DNA from 2 places in the Egbenema bharatensis FJBBOT/2019 genome. Region 1 is predicted to be linked to the other one. Evidence: riboswitches for the same ligand, from Rfam matches in the RefSeq annotation. Region 1 holds a riboswitch; the other holds the start of a gene.
What was found. Region 1 has a riboswitch for cobalamin ahead of ACM1PF_RS27875 (sirohydrochlorin chelatase). Riboswitches for the same ligand answer to the same signal wherever they lie in the genome.
Positions count from the first base shown of each region.

Region 2: linked by a shared signal. The riboswitch ahead of metE (5-methyltetrahydropteroyltriglutamate--homocysteine S-methyltransferase) and the one ahead of ACM1PF_RS27875 (sirohydrochlorin chelatase) in region 1 are both predicted to bind cobalamin.

Region 1 is NZ_CP182236.1:5,960,563-5,965,149, reverse strand. Features, by position in the region: gene ACM1PF_RS27885 (J domain-containing protein) at 1-430, shown strand, start outside; gene ACM1PF_RS27880 (ATP phosphoribosyltransferase regulatory subunit) at 439-1,677, shown strand; gene ACM1PF_RS27875 (sirohydrochlorin chelatase) at 1,883-3,001, opposite strand; cobalamin riboswitch at 3,039-3,180, opposite strand; gene ACM1PF_RS27870 (VOC family protein) at 3,228-3,686, opposite strand; gene ACM1PF_RS27865 (DUF1361 domain-containing protein) at 3,936-4,583, shown strand.
Region 2 is NZ_CP182236.1:49,415-54,001, reverse strand. Features, by position in the region: gene ACM1PF_RS00320 (CobW family GTP-binding protein) at 1-14, opposite strand, end outside; gene ACM1PF_RS00315 (SufE family protein) at 132-581, opposite strand; cobalamin riboswitch at 781-926, shown strand; gene metE (5-methyltetrahydropteroyltriglutamate--homocysteine S-methyltransferase) at 1,200-3,449, shown strand; gene ACM1PF_RS00305 (hypothetical protein) at 3,433-3,888, shown strand; gene ACM1PF_RS00300 (hypothetical protein) at 3,885-4,352, shown strand.

The DNA.
Region 1 (4,587 bases):
TCGTGATGCCCTGATCGCCGCCTATCTTCGTCGATCGCAAGAATTTGAAACGAAAAAGAATTTTCCCAGAGCCATTCAAGAATTGCGGGATGCCCTGAGAATGGAGCCTACCAATAGTGAATGCCACAGTCGGCTGGGTATGATCTACCTGAAAACCAACCAGGCAACAATGGCAAAAATTCACTTTAACAAGGCATTAGAGTTAAACCCTCAAGATGCGGTAGCCTTGGAAGGTAAACAACGATTAGAAGCACCCAACAGACGCAACGCAGCCAGCCAACCAGCCGGAAAGGGCGCAAAACCTGATCCGAGAAAAGCTGATCCCAAGGCAAAAGCTGACCCGAAGCGGCAAACCAACTCGAAGGGCGGCAAGCCTGATACCAACGGAGGGGGTGGACTGTTTGGGCTGTTTGGTGGGAAGAAAAAGTAAAAACTGTAATGATATACCAACCGCCTGTTGGCGCACGTGACCTGTTTCCGCTGGATGTGGTTCAGAAACGCTGGATTGAAGATCGGATCCAGCAAGTTTTTCATAGCTGGGGGTATCACCGCATTATTACCTCAACTTTGGAGCGGTTGGATACGCTGATGGCGGGTGGCGCGATCGAACAAGCAACCGTCATTCAAATCCAGGACTCAGAAGGGGATACCTTAGGGTTGCGTCCAGAACTCACAGCCTCGATCGCCAGAGCTTCAGTCACCCGCATGGCTGGAGCCAGCTATCCCCAACGGTTTTACTACAATGCCAATGTGTTTCGTCGGGCTGCTAAGGGGACTCATAATCGTCAGCAGGAGTTCTATCAGGCAGGGATAGAGTTATTGGGAGCCGATGGGGTGGCTGCCGATGCGGAAATTCTTTTGATTGTTTCTGCCTGTCTCCGCAACCTGGGGCTGGATCAATGTTCCCTAATCCTGGGGGAAGCTGGGTTAACTCGATCGCTCCTGCAACCTTTTCCAGATCATCTTCGTAAGCAGGTTCGAGAAGCCATTGCCCACCTCGATCGTCTGAAGCTAGAAACCCTCTCCCTCTCTCCCGACCTGCGCGATCGGGCTTTGTTCTTGCTTGACCTGCGGGGACAACCTGCCGATGCGTTACAACGAGTTTCCAGCCTGGACTTAGACTCAGAGCAACGGGCGATCGTAAATCGGCTCAAGGGGCTAATGGAGCTTTTGCAAGATAGTTTTCAGCAGGACGCTACGACTCCCTATGGACTACCGACCATTACCCTGGATCTCAGCCTGATTCAGACGATCGATTATTACACTGGCATTGTGTTTGATGTGATTGGGCCGTCAGGACAGCGAATTTTGGGGCAGGGAGGACGATACAACCAACTGTTGAGCCTCTATCATCCTCAGGGGCAGGACTGTCCGGGCGTGGGCTTTACCTTCAACATTGAAGAACTGCATCAGGTTTTGCTAACCACCGGACAACTTCCCCTGGAAACGCCGGAAACGGATTGGTTAGTGGTTCCCACCCAGCCGGAAGCCTATGCTGCTGCCTTTGCCCATGCCCAGAAAATTCGGGATTCGGCCCATTTGGTTCGGGTTGAGGTGGAGCTAAGTCATCTCAATGATCCAGAAGCCGTTCGTCAGTCTGCCCAGTCTCGCCGCATCAAGCAAATTGCCTGGGTAGATGAGTCGGGTTTATCTAATGTAGAGACGATCGGCCTCTAGGGGTGGACTGATTGTTGTAGCGCAGGTATCTTACCTGCCAGTGAGCGATCGGTCATGTGACTGTAAGTTTGATACCCCCAACTCAAGCTGGCTGAATGGGCAGGCAAAATGCCCACCCCACAAGAGTTTTGCCTGGATTCAGTTACATGGGCAGGCAAGATACCTACCCCACAAGAGTTTTGTCTGGATTTGAGGGATTGGAACCTTAGGGAACCTGCCAGATCCGCTGGTGGTACTTTTCTGGTTCAGCATAGGGATCGATCGCGCTGTGATTGTGATCAGGGCTGTGATCATGAGCGTGCGCGTGATTATGAGAATGATCGTGATTGTGATCATGATTGTGATCATGGCTGTGGGAATGACCATGATGGGAATCGCCAGTCCCGATCGCTGCCAGACGGAACTTACACATTTCACAGTTCATCTGCACCTGCCCCAGATGGGTTTCAATCTCTCGATCGCGCATAATCTGGAAAAGGTGGGGATGCAGTCCCATTTCAGGCAAGCAAATCATTGAAATATCAGGGTGTTGCTCTTGCTGCTGGGCTGTGATGTTGAAGATTTTTTTCACCAATGCCCCGGTAAATAGAAAATAGGGCAAGACAATGATTCGCTTGGGCTGGTACAGACGGGCCCGGCGGAAGCCTTCTTCCAGTCGAGGATGGGTAATGCCGATAAAGCAAGTCTCCACCGTTTGATAGCCGCTGCCTTCCCAAACCATCCGCGCCAGCTTAAATACATCACCATTGGCATCGGGATCGCTGGAGCCACGACCGACGAATAGCAAAACCGTCTCTTCGCGGGAAATGCCGTGGGGATTCCACTGGGGCTGATCCAGCTCTGCTAAACGAGTGTGCCACAGGTCTAAAATTCCAGGGGTAATGCCAAAATGCCGTCCGTAGTGAAACGTAATGTGTGGATGACGTTTTTTGGCGCGATCGAGTTCATTCGTTACATCAAATTTATTGTGACGAGCAGCAAACAGCAGAATCGGCAGAGCTGACAAATCGGTATAGCCCTGCTCCACGCATTGATCCACGCCTTGCTGAATTGTGGGTTCTGTGAGTTCCAAAAAGCAGGGAATCACAGGACGGGAAGTATCCAACGCCTGGTAAGCTGCCGCAAAATCGAGTAATCCTTGCCGTCCATCAGCATCCCGACTGCCATGACCAATCAGCAATAGGGGACGCTGGAGGGGAAGCGGAGGCAGGGAAGTCGGTGCAGTGGCGCGATCGAGCTGGGTAGTGGAAACTTCAATCAGGGAATGAGCATCCAGGGAATGGGCAACCTGATTTTGGGAAGGGCGGTCTTGAGAAATCGTCATGCAGTTCACGAACTCCTTTCCCGTGCGTCGCAGGAAATAGAGTGAAGAAGCAGCAAGCTGGCGTTCTGGCTCAAGAAAAGGTAAACTCCCCTTCTTTTTCACAGTTGCGGCACAGCGTCGGACTTTCACCGAGCTTTCCCAGCCTGACTACTGTTCACATTTGCCCTGTCATCTTAGCCGATCGCCTGTTCTTGATGGAATACGGAGTAGGGGGATTCCAGATGAATTACTCAGGATCGCAGCGAATTTCTACCAAAAATCCGTCTGGGTCATAGAAATATACACCCCTGCCCGTGGGCCGACGCACTGGCCCGTGGGCGATCGAAATCTGGTTTTGTTGCAGAATCTCCACTGCCTGATCGAATAAATCTGGCGCAATGTCAAACGCTAAATGCCCAGCCCGAGTAAATTCTCGATCGGGATCGGCATCCGGGGGCAGTAGGTTCGGCTTCCAGAACAGATCAATAATGGTGCCATCGGGCGTGACAAAATTCGCTACTTCACCTACCTCAAACTGCTGGCGTAAGGTTTCAGGCACTTCCTCACCACGTAATTCCCGCAGCCCCAAAAGCTGCCCATAGAACTGGCGGGATGCATCCATATTCTGAACGTGCAGTGCAATATGGTGCACTCGCCGCAACATACCCGTTGTAAGCCATTGCGAGGATTTGAGAGAAGAAGTCATGATAGGTCGATCGCTGAAGGCTGATAGGAGCAGCCGAAACAAACTGCATACCTTGAGGATAGCATTGGCCGCAATGGGCAAATCGGCAGGACGGGTATCGGAAATCTAACGTAGGCTTTAACCAAACTTTAACGTTATTCAAATTTTTCGTGAGCCATAGGGCAGATCGCCTGAATTTCTCCAGTCCTGGCAAGACAAAAGGCTACCCTGGGAAGAATACTGAATCAAAATTAGATTAATCAGGTGCGTATGGAAGGCATTTATTGGAGCATTCGTGCAGCGTTTACAAATGTCTATAGCGGCTGGATTCTCTGGAATTTATTTCTCGCTTTTATTCCCTTAGCACTCAGCTTTTGGCTATATCGCCGCGAAACCAAATCTCGATCGCTCCTCTGGTGGGCTGGATTTGCAGTCTTTTTTGCCTTTCTGCCTAATGCCCCCTACCTTTTAACCGATATTATTCATTTAATCCGGGGGACTCGCTTCGTTGCCACCTGGGTGATTGCGCTATTTTTCTTTCCCTTGCATATGTTCGCCATTTTGCTGGGGTTTGAAGCCTATGTCGTCAGCTTAATCAATCAAGCCTTTTACCTGAAGCGGATTGGCTACAAACACCTAACCCTCTGGACAGAATTGCTAACCCACGGACTCTGCGCGATCGGCATTTATTTAGGACGGTTTCATCGCTTCAATAGCTGGGATCTGGTGACTGAGCCTGACATGATTGTTATTCGTACACTCAATGATCTGACCAGCACCCGTCCGATTGCCGTGATTATGGTCACGTTTATTGGACTTACCGTCCTGTACTGGCTGTTCAAACAGCTCACCTTAGGGATCAGCCTGCGGGTCAAATACGCGCGGATGGGTAAGGATGTATTGGATGAGATTGCTTGAGGAT
Region 2 (4,587 bases), 1.6 Mb from region 1:
ATCGTACCAGTCATTTCAATCCTCCTGGATAAAGCGGTTTATCGATCGGATGTAATATTGCTGCGAATTGCGGGCAAAATCTGATCCGTTTTTGGGTTAAAACTTAGTGATTAAAATGGTCATTCTCTTCTTTAATTCAGGGAGGAAGCGTTGGCAGATTGAAAGGTTGCTACCTGAGCTTGCATGAATCTGAAGATGTTGTAAAACCCATTGCTGCGGGAGGGCGTGAGGCTGATATCCAGTCCCGTTTGCTGAATAAAGTCTGGAGTTAACTGGAGAATTTCATCAGGGGTGAGTCCATTCAGTCCCTCGATCAGTAAACCTGCCAGCCCCTTTGTGATTTGGGCATCTGAGGTGCCGCGAAACGTGACCTTACCATCGTGGAGATCGGCTTTGATGTAGACCTGAGACACACATCCCGGAACCTGATTGGCTGTCACCTGCTCTGTTTCTGGCAAAACTGGCACCCGTTTGGCAAACCAGAGCAAATATTCATACCGACGCTTCGGCTCGGTGATTTGCTGAAACCGCTGAACAATTCGTTCCAGGTTTGGGGGCAGAGGTCGAGAAGCAGGGGGCATGTCGATCTGATCCAGAGGTTAAAATGATAATCATTCTCATAATATAAGATGTGGGTGAAAAATTGAAGCCTTTCTTCGCATGCGATACCAACCCTGTGGCTGATCTACTTCCTACTCAGCACTGAGGCACACTGCTATGGGCAGTTCGCTGATTTAGCTAAACCTGAAATTAATGTGCCATAACACCCTTATCGTGTTATTGTTCAGGTACTGATTCGGTTCTGATGGGGAGCAGCCATCAGACGCAAGGGGGAAAGTGCAGTGTGAATCTGCCGCTGTCCCGCAGCTGTGAGGAGAGGTGTCACTCTCTGAGTCAGAATGCCCGCCGAGTCGTAAACCCGTTACATAACCATCTGCGAGGTACGGATGATGAAGACCATAAGCTTTTGTGATTGGCATTTTGTCGGAATTTTAAGGTTGTAGCGTCCTGAGTTAACGATCTGAGTTGCGCGAAAGGTTGACATTCAGCGAGGCTACGTGAGCAAAGATGGCGAATTGTTTGTGCTGGCAATTACAGCTAGCCTTTTTGCTGTGTCTGGCTACGGGCTGCTTCCCAATCGGGAGACAGTTGTTTTTTCCGTTTTTCCATTTATTTACAGAATTTAGGACGCTACAGCTATGACCCTTCAAACTGCAACGCTGGGATATCCCCGCATTGGCAAAAATCGTGAAGTTAAAAAGGCGTTGGAAGCCTTTTGGAGCAGTAAATCTGATGCAGAAACATTGCTGCAAACCGTTCAAGAGGTTGAATTTGCCAACTGGAAGACGCAACTCGAAGCCGGGATCGATCGCATCGGCATTGGCGACACCACCCTCTACGATCATGTGCTGGATTGGACGGTTCGGCTCGGCTTAATCCCAGAGCGCTTTCAGTCTCTCACCGGACTCGACCAATACTTTGCAATGGCACGCGGCAAGGATGGTATTCCTGCCCTGGAAATGACCAAGTGGTTTGATACCAACTATCACTATCTGGTGCCCGAAATTGCGGCTGATACCCAACCAGAGGCAAACTTTGCTGACTTTTTGGCAACGGTGCAACGAGCAAAAGCCCTCCTGGGTGAACGAGCCGTTCCCATTATCCTTAGTCCCGTTACACTGTTGCGTTTAAGCCGCTTAGAAGGCGATCTATCTGCACATCTGGCAAACCTATTGCCGCTTTATTGTGACTTGATCTTTCAACTCAAAGCCCTGGGTATCGCTGAAGTGCAGGTGCATGAACCGATTTTAGTCACAAGCAGTGCCACGGATCTGAAAGAGGCAATTACTACCACCTATACTCAGTTAGCTCAAATCGGTGTGCCCATTCATCTCGTTACCTACTTTGATGATTTGGGAGCAGACTATCCCTGGGTGATGGACTTACCAGTGGCTGGCATTAGTTTGGACTTCACCCGTGGACGCAATTTGAACCTGTTGCAACAACATGGATTCCCAGCGGATAAACGGTTGGGAGTGGGCATTGTCGATGCACGGAACATCTGGAAAATTCGCCCAGAATCGGTGTTATCAACGCTCGAAACCATTCACGGCATCACACCAAATCTCCGATTGCACCCCTCATCATCCCTGCAATTTGTGCCCTATGATGCGACGCGAGAAACGAAACTACCAGAGCCATTGCGTAATGTCCTGAGCTTTGCCGAACAAAAGCTGGACGAAATAGTAATTCTGGCACAGACGTTAGCTGGGGATGATCCGAGCGACAAATTAGCCTTGGTGCAAACGCAGTGGAACGCCTTTGAGCAGTTCAGTCCTACGAATCCGAAAGTACAAGAGCGACTCCGCAACCTGACGGTTCAGGATCTTGAACGGAGCATGCCTTATAAGCAGCGGAAAGACCTTCAACCCAAATTACTGCCCTTTCCGACAACAACGATTGGATCATTTCCGCAAACGTCGGAGATCCGACAACTGCGGGTAAAGCTGAAGCGGGGTGAAATAACAAAAGCCGAGTACGAAGCGGCGATCGATACTGAAATTGCGAAGTGTATCCAAATCCAGGAAGATGCTGGGCTAGATGTGTTGGTTCATGGTGAATTTGAACGCACGGACATGGTGGAGTTCTTTGGGCAACAGCTCTCTGGATTTGCCTTTACCGAACACGGTTGGGTACAAAGCTATGGCAGTCGCTGTGTGCGTCCACCCATTATTTATGGTGACGTTGCCCGTACTCAACCTATGACGGTTCGAGAGTTCAAGGTAGCACAATCCCTCACCAACAAAATCGTAAAGGGAATGCTGACTGAACCAGTGACGATGATTAACTGGTCGTTTACCCGCACGAATATTCCGCGCAGTGAACAGGCGATGCAGATTGCCCTCGCTCTACGAGATGAAGTAGCGGATTTAGAAGCGGCTGGAGCGAAGATGGTGCAAATCGACGAACCTGCTCTACGGGAGGGATTACCTCTGAAGCGAGAACATTGGAACGAGTATCTCGCTTGGGCGGTTGATGCGTTTCGGTTAGCTGCTGGGATTGCCAAACCAGAAACCCAAATTCACACTCATATGTGTTATTCCGAGTTTGGTGACATTATTGAGCATATCGAGCGTCTCGATGCAGATGTATTGTCCATCGAGAATAGCCGCAGCAACAATGAAACCCTATTTGAAATCACCGATGCGGGTTATCAACACCAAGTTGGTAATGGCGTTTACGATGTCCACAGTCCAGTGGTTCCCAGCGTCGAACAGATGGTTCAGCAGCTAAAAACCGGGATTGCCAATCTACCAATCGAACAAATTTGGGTCAACCCGGATTGCGGACTGAAGACACGCCGCTGGGAGGAAGTGATTCCATCCCTAAAAAACATGGTAGAAGCTGCCAAAATGATTCGGGAGGAAGCGCATGCGACCCAAAAGTGATCTTTGGCAAGGCGATTGCGGCGACTGGCAAAATCAATTCATCCGCGAAAACCTCTTACTCCTGGGACATGCCGCATGGCAGGGGTTTACCACCCAGGGACAGGGTATGGTGGTTTGCAGCGTGGCAGACGTTGATACAGGGATTGTGAACTGGAATAGCGATATTGTGGAGTATACCGTCCAGTTTGTGCCGCTGTCCGACATTTCAGCCCATTTGCAAACACTTAATCTGGAAACGACCTTAATTGGACGTTTGCTTGATACGGTTCAAACCTATGATCCCGGTCAAGAAATTTTGCTGCTCATCGACCAAAATGGAAGGGTGGACATCAACTTGCTTCAGCATCTTGCTACCTCCCCAGCCGACTGTTATCAGCAGGTGCAGCGGCGTTGGTGGGAATTCCAGCTTGGAGATTCTATACCCCGGAGGATGCGATGACTGAAGCTTCTGAACCAATGGACTGGCAGCAAGAGTTTATTGCCACCAATTTGTTGGCGATCGGCTATAACGCCTGGGCAGGCTACCTCGGTGGAGAACGCGGCGCACTCATTTGTAGCACCAATTCCCCGGCGGTTGGGGTTGCGGGGGAATCCTTCAAAACCTACTTTGTGCGGCGATCGCGTCTGGCTGCTTTTCTCAACGCTTGGTTAGCGGCTCCTGACACGGTGATTTTGCGCCATCACTTTATGAACGCCCACATTCTGGAAGCAGTGGATACTTACAATCCAGCGACCGAATTAGTCTTCCTGCTGGAGTCTTTTAATCAGGTCACATTCTTTTACCTGAAAAATCTACCCATCACCCCACCCCAATGTTACGAGCAAGTTTGTAAAACCTGGGAGGAGTTTCAGCCCGCTGTTTGTGCCTTGCAAGAGGAGGGAGTTCGTAGCTCTACGGAGTAAGTTCACACTGTCTCAAAACACACTATCTCAAATCGAGAGTTGCACAACCGCCTCTAATCTCAACCTCTGATCTCAACCCATTACTCACCATCACTGAATTGAGGCTCAACCATGCTCAAATATTACCTACATCGCGCTGGAAAAATCCCCACATTCGTTCATCCATTTGTGAAACATCAAGTCAGTTCTCCATCTCATTCACTTCCCCAATCTGACTCATTTCCAATGATCGATC